Regions from separate parts of the Fontibacter flavus genome, predicted to be linked through region 2. Evidence: riboswitches for the same ligand, from Rfam matches in the RefSeq annotation. Region 2 holds a riboswitch; each other region holds the start of a gene.
What was found. A riboswitch is a leader RNA that binds a small molecule or an ion and turns the genes downstream of it on or off. The one in region 2 is predicted to bind S-adenosylmethionine.
Positions count from the first base shown of each region.

Region 1: it holds a riboswitch for S-adenosylmethionine, as region 2 does, so the genes downstream of both, ACFFIP_RS02885 (trans-sulfuration enzyme family protein) here and ACFFIP_RS03685 (O-acetylhomoserine aminocarboxypropyltransferase/cysteine synthase family protein) in region 2, are expected to answer to the same signal.
Region 3: it holds a riboswitch for S-adenosylmethionine, as region 2 does, so the genes downstream of both, ACFFIP_RS03055 (homocysteine S-methyltransferase family protein) here and ACFFIP_RS03685 (O-acetylhomoserine aminocarboxypropyltransferase/cysteine synthase family protein) in region 2, are expected to answer to the same signal.

Region 1 covers NZ_JBHLWI010000006.1:16,373-19,488, reverse strand. Annotated here, with positions in the region: gene ACFFIP_RS02890 (serpin family protein) at 1-341, opposite strand, end outside; gene ACFFIP_RS02885 (trans-sulfuration enzyme family protein) at 479-1,648, opposite strand; SAM riboswitch class I at 1,856-1,959, opposite strand; gene pth (aminoacyl-tRNA hydrolase) at 2,169-2,729, opposite strand; gene ACFFIP_RS02875 (50S ribosomal protein L25/general stress protein Ctc) at 2,820-3,116, opposite strand, start outside.
Region 2 covers NZ_JBHLWI010000007.1:47,754-50,869, forward strand. Annotated here, with positions in the region: gene ACFFIP_RS03670 (amidohydrolase family protein) at 1-95, shown strand, start outside; gene ACFFIP_RS03675 (YbjQ family protein) at 157-483, shown strand; gene ACFFIP_RS03680 (DUF4097 family beta strand repeat-containing protein) at 476-1,456, opposite strand; SAM riboswitch class I at 1,626-1,735, shown strand; gene ACFFIP_RS03685 (O-acetylhomoserine aminocarboxypropyltransferase/cysteine synthase family protein) at 1,908-3,116, shown strand, end outside.
Region 3 covers NZ_JBHLWI010000006.1:63,568-66,683, reverse strand. Annotated here, with positions in the region: gene ACFFIP_RS03065 (hypothetical protein) at 1-654, shown strand, start outside; gene ACFFIP_RS03060 (RidA family protein) at 706-1,266, opposite strand; SAM riboswitch class I at 1,445-1,545, shown strand; gene ACFFIP_RS03055 (homocysteine S-methyltransferase family protein) at 1,601-2,644, shown strand; gene metH (methionine synthase) at 2,637-3,116, shown strand, end outside.

The DNA.
Region 1 (3,116 bases), on a different contig from region 2:
GTAAGACTTTTGACTGCCAGGTTGGCTTCTTCTTTAGAAAGTCCATGATAGGCGAGTACATCCATGTATTCCTGTAATACATCTCCATCGTTTCCATTCATTGTCATAGAAAGAGCTTGATGGATACTAAAGGGACCTGTGAAGTAGTTGTCCAGGTTTTCTTTTTCCATTTCCTGAAAAAAGCGGACTGCAAAATCTGCATTACTCTGAACAACTTCTGATTCTGTTGCTGTCATTTGTCTAAGATTGGCTTCAACAGGGCCCATATCTGCATCCTGTACAGGATTGCATGAAGCTGCTACCAAGAAAAATGCGATAATCAGTAGGATGAAATTTTTCATAATGAATGGATTTTATACCCTAAAGACGAAAAGTTAGGTGATTTTGCTACAGGAAGACTAGAAAAAAATCGGAGGGCAGTTTTATTGTCCTCCGATTAAACATAGATATCCTAAACGAGCGATTTGTAAATTCGATGTTATCTGGACTTTTCTAAGGCACTTTCTACATCCTGAATGATGTCATCTACGTGTTCTAAACCGACAGAAAGCCTGATGAGTCCATCTGTTATGCCTACCCTTTCCCTTTCCTCTTGAGTAAGCTTACTGTGAGTGGTGGATGCAGGATGGGTGACGATACTTCTACTGTCGCCAAGGTTTGGTGTAATGGAAATCATCTGTAGATTGTCAATGAATTTTTGGGCTCGATGGATTCCTCCTTTCAAATTTAGCGTAATGATACCCCCTCCTGCTTTCATCTGCTTTTTGGCAAGCTCATACTGAGGATGACTTTCCAAAAAGGGATATTTTACAAATTCCAGATCTTTACTTTCCTGAAAGTACTTGGCAGATTTCAAGGCATTGTCACAATGTCTGTCCATTCTGAGAGCCAATGTTTCCATACTTTTGGAAAGGACCCATGCATTAAACGGCGACATAGAAGGACCGGTGTGTCTGGTAAAATAAGTGACTTCACTAATCAGTTCTTTATTACCCAATATCAATCCTCCCAAGACCCTTCCTTGTCCATCGATGTATTTGGTGGCGGAATGAGTTACTATATGGGCTCCCCATTTAGCGGGTTGTTGCAGATAAGGGGTGGCAAAACAATTATCCACTACTAAAATCAGGTTATGAGCTGCTGCGAATTTCCCGGCCCATTCTAGGTCTATGATTTCCAGGCCTGGATTGGAAGGGGTTTCAATAAAAAGCATTTTGGTATTTGGCTGTACAAGTTTCTCCCAGTTGGCGATATCTGAAATGTCCCCATATGTAGAAGTAATGCCCCATTTGGGAAAAACTTTGGTCAACAGTTGATGTGTTGATCCAAACAATGACCTTGAAGCTAAAATATGATCTCCTTGCTGAAGTAAGGAAGCCATACTTCCAAACATGGCAGCCATTCCTGAAGCAGTTGCTATTCCGTTTTCTACTCCTTCTGCTGAGCAGACTTTTTCAATGAGTTCAGCAAGATTAGGATTGGAATACCTGGAATAAATATTTCCTTCAATCTCATCCGCAAACATTTGTCGGGCTTCTTCAGCACTTTCAAAAGTAAATGAAGAGGTAAGGTAAATGGGAGAGGAGTGTTCCCTTTGATTTGATTTGCCATTGGAAATCCTGATGGCATTGGTTTCGAAATGACTCATAGACAAGTAATGTATATTTATTTAATGAGTGGGGAAATACTTAATAAATCTGTGTTTGGAACTTTTAGATCAATCAAATTTAACATCCTGTAAAAAGGAGTGTCATCTGAAGAAGAAATGCTTGTTTTGAGGAGTGAATTCAAAACGACCCTAAAAATGGTTATGGGTAGCTGGGGAAGGAATAATTCTTTTTTGTGCATAATGTCTAATTTATAGTTCCCTTTTTGGGCAGGTATTGGCACCTTTTCTAATGCTAAGAATGGTTGCCAGAGGTTCATAGAGCCTGTTCTCTCGCCTCTTCTATATAAATCAATAAACTGAAGTGTTACAAAGTAAAGCTTGGAATTGCTGAAAAACAAATTTTAAACTTTGTTCTGTTTATTTATTCAAGGTTATTAGGGTTGAACTGAATGCTGAAATAAGGTGGTTTAGTCGTAATTGTTGTCGGATTATAAAGCTTTCATGTTTCGAAATCCGACTTTTTTTTATTTTCTTATTTCCCGATGCTTATCTCTCAATTTTAGTCATTAAACTGCGTCATTGTCATATTAATTCCCACCGTACAAAAACTCAGGATCATGTCAATTGCCTTATCCATGAAGATTGGTAATTCATCTATTTCTTTTTGAGACCATCGTCCTAGAACATATTCAACTTGTTTTCCTTTTGGAAAATCATCTCCTATACCAAAGCGTAATCTGGGATAATCCTGACCTCCACAAAGAGCTTCAATGTTTTTCAAACCATTGTGACCTGCTGCGGAACCTTTGGCGCGCATTCTTAGCTTTCCAAAGGGGAGTGCCATGTCATCTACAATGACCATGATGTTTTCTTTTGGGATGTTGAGTTCCTTCATCCAATAATTGACAGATTTTCCACTTAGATTCATGTAAGTGGTAGGCTTGATCATATACACCTGCCGGCTTTTATATTTAAAATTGGAAATGAAGGCTAATCGGTCGCTTTTCCATTGAGCATCATATTTATCCGCCAGTCTATCTACTGTAAGAAAACCAACATTATGTCTGGTAAGCTCATATTCAGGACCAATATTTCCAAGTCCTACTATCAGATATTTCATCGAATTCTGTTTTTAATCGGGGTTGGCAAAAATAAAAAATCCTGCTTAAGGAATAAGCAGGATTTGATAATATGGTATTCGAAAACTGAATTATTCAGCTTTTTTACCTCTAAGTGCTCTTGGAATACCGATAGTAACGATGGAAACGTTAGGGCTGGTAAGGATTTCGAATCCTTCCGCCTGCAATTCGCCTACTTTGAAAGATTTACCCAAATCCAATCCTGAAATATCAACCTGGATTTTGTCAGGCAGGTTAGCAGCCAAACCTTTAACAGCTAATTTTCTGGTTTTGATTTCCAATTTACCACCTTTTTGGATACCTGGAGAAGTACCAACGATTTCTACAGGAACTTCAAATTTGATAGGTCTTTCTTCACTGAATGCCAA
Region 2 (3,116 bases):
TATTCATAGATGGATACAGAGTTCCAATGAGCAACAGGCACATCAAATTGTACCAGGAATTCCTGGAAAGATCGCCAGGTTTGGAAAAGAATTAAAAGCTAAGTAAGTTTAAACCGCAGCCAATTTTGACTGCGGTTTTTTCTTGTATTTATAAGTATGATAGTCAGCACTACAAACCAACTCGAAGGCTACAAAATAACGGCCTATTTAGGCATTGTTTCAGGGGAAACAATCATAGGAGCCAATGTTTTCAAGGATTTCTTTGCCAGTATTACCGACATCGTCGGTGGAAGATCTGCCGCCTATGAAAGGGTATTGCGTGAAGCCAAGGCTACGGCTATGGCAGAGATGGAAATGCAAGCCAAAGCCTTTGGCGCCAATGCCGTCATCGGTATTGACCTGGATTATGAAACTATCCGTGACGGAATGCTCATGGTGACTGCTGCAGGAACAGCAGTAAAAGTAGAGAAGGTCTTTAATTGACAATTTCTATTTTACCTGAGGTCACTTCACCCCTGATGGTTTGGGATGCTCCATTATTGATGTTCAAAGATCCTGATGATTGGGCATCCCCTACCTTTGCTGATCCGGCACTTCCTGTGGTAATATTGTAATTGAAAGACCTAAGGTTACTGAACGTCTGAATATAAATATTACCTGAAGTTGCTTTTAATCCCGTCTGAGAACTCAGCCCTGAATTGGTTGCAAATAGTTGACCGGTAGACACTGAAATCTCCCCAATTGATTTCACATTGTTCATTTCTATTTTCCCAGAGCTGGTATTGGCTTTAGCAAATCCATTCACATCTTTCATGAGGATCTCTCCTGAAGCGACTTCAGCTTCAATATTCCCTTCTACTTGAAGCATTTCTAGTTTTCCGGAACTTAGATCTACCATTATATTGCCGACAATATCTTGCATGAATCCAGTACCTGAAGCAATATCGACTTCCAAATTTGGAATGGTGACATTCCTTAAAAATAATTCTCCAGACTCAACTTCAAATTCAGAAGAGGTGGTCACGACATTTTGTACTGTCAATTTTCCAGAATCGACCTCCAAATCCAATTGCATATTTCTCGGTCCTGTCAATTTGATAGTTCCTTCTCCTTTTGCACTTCCACTGAACAACCTGTTGTTGGTCGACACAAATACTCTGAGTGTACTGCCTATCACCCTGTATTCCACTTCAAACTTCTTGGCTGAATTAGATAATAAAGCAACATCTAGATTCAAATTTTGTACGCCGGACACTCCGGTATATTCCACATCTAGAAAATCACCTTCAACTTCGACCTTTGTGATGCCTTCAAAATCCTGTTGGATTTCAGAAACAAGAGATAGATCGTCATCCAGGCAGCTGGTCAAAGAGACCAAGAGCAATAAAAACATCATTAGAGATGTGGCAGGTTTCGACAAAATACTGGAGCTAAACACTTTACGTTCAGACTGCATGGTTTTCATTTTCATAAAGTATTCGAAGTATAATTTAATACCAATTCTAGCGAAATAAATGCCAATTTTTCACATTTAACCCCTCATTAATAAAATAATTATTGAAGACCTTGCATATCCAAAAAGTACCTCTTTAATTTGCATTATCCTTTCACTTTTTGAGTGCGGGGATTTATAAAGAAGAGGCGAGAGACAGGCTCTATGACCCTCTGGCAACCTGGAAAATCCAAGGTGCCAATTCCTGCCGGTTGATAGTATCGTCAACTGGAAATATAAATTCTAATCGCTATGAATTTACAAAGACGCTTTCCAAAAGAATCAGTTTTATCAGGCCACTATGTAATTGCACTGAATTACATGTGTATGTAATTTTCTATGGCTTACAGTCATTTCTATTTATCTTGTTAGATATAGTTTAACCTTTTCTATTCACTTCAAATCTTTTACCACCATGTCCAATTATCACTTTGATACCTTGCAGCTTCACGCAGGCCAATCGCCTGACCCTACCACCAATTCTAGAGCTGTCCCTATTTACCAAACATCTTCCTATGTTTTCAATTCAGCTGAGCATGGCGCCAATCTTTTTGCACTAAAAGAGTTTGGAAATATCTATACCAGGATCATGAATCCTACAACGGATGTTTTCGAACAGCGAGTTGCTGCTTTGGAAGGTGGCGTTGCCGCACTGGCAACAGCTTCAGGTCAAGCCGCACAGTTTTTAGCTCTTAATAACATTCTTGAAGTAGGAGACAATTTTGTTTCCACCCCCTATCTCTATGGAGGAACTTATAATCAGTTCAAGGTTGCATTCAAAAGAATCGGAATAGATGTCAGGTTTGCTAAAGGAGGTGATCCAGAAGACTTCGAAAAACTGATTGACGATAAGACTAAAGCCATTTATCTTGAAACTATCGGTAATCCTGAGTTTAACATCCCGGATTTTGAAGGAATCGCTGCAGTTGCCCGAAAGTTTGATTTACCACTTGTTGTTGACAATACATTTGGAGCAGGAGGCTTCCTTTTTCAACCACTAAAGCATGGCGCCAATATCGTCACAGCATCAGCCACGAAGTGGATAGGTGGACACGGAACTTCCATTGGCGGTATTATCATCGATGGCGGAAATTACAACTGGGGAAATGGTAAATTTCGACAGTTTACCGAACCTTCAGAAGGCTATCATGGCCTGAAGTTTTGGGATGTGTTTGGAGAAAACAATCCACTTGGATTGCCCAATATTGCATTTGCCATTCGTGCAAGAGTTGAAGGTCTTAGAGATTTTGGCCCGGCAATAAGTCCATTCAATTCTTTCCTGCTTTTACAAGGGCTTGAAACACTTTCTCTGAGAGTTCAACGTACCGTAGACAATGCTTTAGCAATCGCAAAATGGCTAGAAACCCATCCAAAAGTCCAGAAGGTAAATTATCCGGGATTAAAATCCTCCCCCTATCACGAGTTAGGAAAAAAATACCTGAAAAACGGCTTTGGAGGCGTATTGAGTTTTGAAATCAGAGGTGATAAGGAAAGTACAAGCCAATTTATCAATAAGCTCAAGCTTATCTCTCATTTAGCCAATGTAGGGGATGCCAAAACCCTGATCATTCAACCTTCAGCAACAACACATCAGCAGTTAAGTGAACAGGAACAATTGGCAGCA
Region 3 (3,116 bases), on a different contig from region 2:
TCAGGGGCATTTTTAAGATTAGGGGCTGGACTGACCTTGCCGGATTACAAATTCTTCTACAAGGATGCAAGTCTTGGAGCACATCTCTTTTATGGTTTGCACTTCACTTCTCCAGATGCTTTTAATACACATTTGAAGGAAAATGGCCTGGAGCCATTTTCAGGAAGACCCAACAACTGGGGAGTGAAAATTCTTGGATACAATAAAAACCTGGTATATGGGGTGGATGTTTTCAATTTAGGTTATGGCGGAAGGGCGAATGCTACAAAGACGCATAGTCTAAACAGTGTAAGGATTTATGCAAATGGAGGAATGAAATTTCTTGACCTTAGAAATCTGGAAATTGGAGCCTTGGCCGGGCTTGGATTCGGAAATCTAAGATATTCCCTGACCAGTAACAATAAACCTGATTTTCCAAGATTATTCGAAGAACCTGATCATGATGGTTATTTAAGAAGTCATGGTGCAATGGCCAAGCCTGAAGTTTTTATCACCTATGGAATTCCTTTATCCTCAAAAAAAATCTTTGATCTTGTTTTAGGAGCCCATGCCGGTTATGAAGTGCCTCTGAGTCCTTATCAATTGGCTGGATTGGCCATGTTCAAATATATGGCCAATCCATATGTTCAATTCAGTGTGGGAGTAAGGCCTTAGCATTTAATGCGTTTCTGAGTTTTCTTCGGGTGGGTTTAATTGACATTTTGATCATTTATCGTCATCTTCAATTTCCACTATCAATTCAACCTCTACGGCAATATCCATAGGTAAGGAATTCATGCCGACGGCTGACCGGGCATGTTTTCCTTTTTCCCCAAATACATCCACCATTAGATCGGAAAAACCATTGATGACCTGTGGATGTTGGGTGAAATCAGCCCCACAATTGACCATTCCAAGAACTTTTACAATTCTTTTTACCCTGTTGAGATCTCCTAACTCTGCTTTCAAGACGGCTAATTGCGCTATTCCAACTAATCTTGCCGCTTCTTTCCCTTCTTCAATGCTTAATGATTCCCCTACTTTTCCTGTGATGTAATTTCCATTTGGAAGATTTGGTCCTTTCCCAGCCAAAAAAAGTAGGTTTCCAACACGAACAGCGTTGACATAATTGGCAACAGGAGAACTTGCTTCGGGTAATTGGATACCAAGTTCTGTTATTCTGGTTTCTGCATTCCATTCAAGCGGTAGCGGCTGTTGAGTGGAAGATTCCTGTTTTGTGCATGAAAGCAAAACAGATACAATCAGAAAAAGGATTGCTTTATTCATAGGAGGCTTGGATTTTTATGTTACACAAAATAACGGAGTGAATCTGCAAATCAAACAATAACTTTTAAGAATGGGGAATTTGTAAGAAAACTTTCTCAATGTTGAATAGTTCTCGATATTTATGTAAGAAATTTGAAAAAATGTAATATAATTCAAGATTAGGAATTACCTTTGAACTTGCTTATCGAGAAAGACCGAGGGAAGGGCCCTATGACGTCTTAGCAACCTGAATGACAAGGTGCTAAATCCCTTTCCGGAAATGCCGGAAAAAGATGAGCGGAAGAATTCCTTTTTCATCCGGTTATACTCGCATAAGCTTTTATTATATTAGACTATGAACCGAAGCGAGTTATTACTTTCCTTAGCAAAGAAAAAAATCCTTATCCTTGATGGTGCCATGGGTACCATGATTCAGCGATATAAACTGTCTGAAGAGGATTTTAGGACACCAGAATTGGCCAATCATCCCAAGGCTCTTAAAGGTAACAATGATCTCTTATCACTTTCAAGACCTGATGTGATCAAATCCATACATGCAGCTTACCTTGAGGCAGGAGCAGATATATTAGAAACAAATACCTTTAGTGGGACTTCCATTGCGCAAGAAGATTATGGGCTTTCACACTTGGCTTATGATATTAATTACCATTCAGCAAAAATCGCCAGGGAAGTTGCTGATGAGTTTACCGCCAAAAATCCCGAAAAACCGAGATTTGTTGCAGGTGCCCTAGGCCCGACCAATAAAACAGCATCCCTTTCGCCGGATGTGAATGATCCCGGTTACAGAGCCATTACTTTTGACCAATTGGCAGCTGCTTACAAAGAACAGGTGCAGGGCCTTCTGGACGGTGGGGCAGATATCCTCTTAGTAGAGACCATATTTGATACGCTGAATGCCAAAGCAGCATTATATGCTATCCAGGAGGTTTTTGAAGAAAAAAATATCCCTCTTAATCCTGAAGAAGGTGGTGTTCCAGTTATGGTTTCAGGGACAATTACGGATGCATCAGGCAGGACTCTGTCCGGGCAGACTACAGAAGCATTCTTGATTTCAGTTTCCCATATTCCATTATTCAGTGTGGGATTAAACTGCGCCTTAGGTGCTAAAGAATTAAGGCCGTATCTAAAAGTGATGTCGGAAAATGCACCTTTTTTAGTGTCAGCCTATCCCAATGCGGGCTTGCCCAATGAATTTGGTCAATACGATCAAGATGCAGAGGATATGGCCAAACAGATTGAGGAATTTGCCAAAGAAGGTTATGTCAATATATTAGGCGGGTGCTGTGGCACTACGCCGGAGCATATTGCCGCAATTGCCAAGATTGCAGATAAATATCAACCAAGAAAAGTGGAACTTGTAAATAATGGTGATGACTAAGATCCAGAAATATAATGTTTTAAAGCTGTCAGGACTGGAGCCTTTGGTGTTCACTCCTGAAATCAATTTCGTGAATATTGGGGAAAGAACAAACATCACTGGTTCCAAAAAATTTGCCCGATTGATTTTGAACGGGCAGTATGATGAAGCATTGGAAATTGCGCTCGAACAGGTCAGAGGAGGAGCCCAGATTTTAGATGTCTGTATGGACGAGGGGATGTTAGACGGTGTGGCAGCGATGCAAAAATTTTTAAACCTGATTGCTTCTGAGCCTGAAATCAGCAGAATCCCCATTATGATCGATTCCTCGAGGTGGGAGATTATTTTGGCAGGATTGAAATGTATCCAAGGTAAGGGGATCGTCAATTCAATCAGTTTGAAAAACGGTGAAGAAGAGTTTATCAACCAGGCCAAAACTATCAAAAAATTTGGAGCAGCTGTAGTGGTGATGGCATTTGATGAAGAAGGCCAG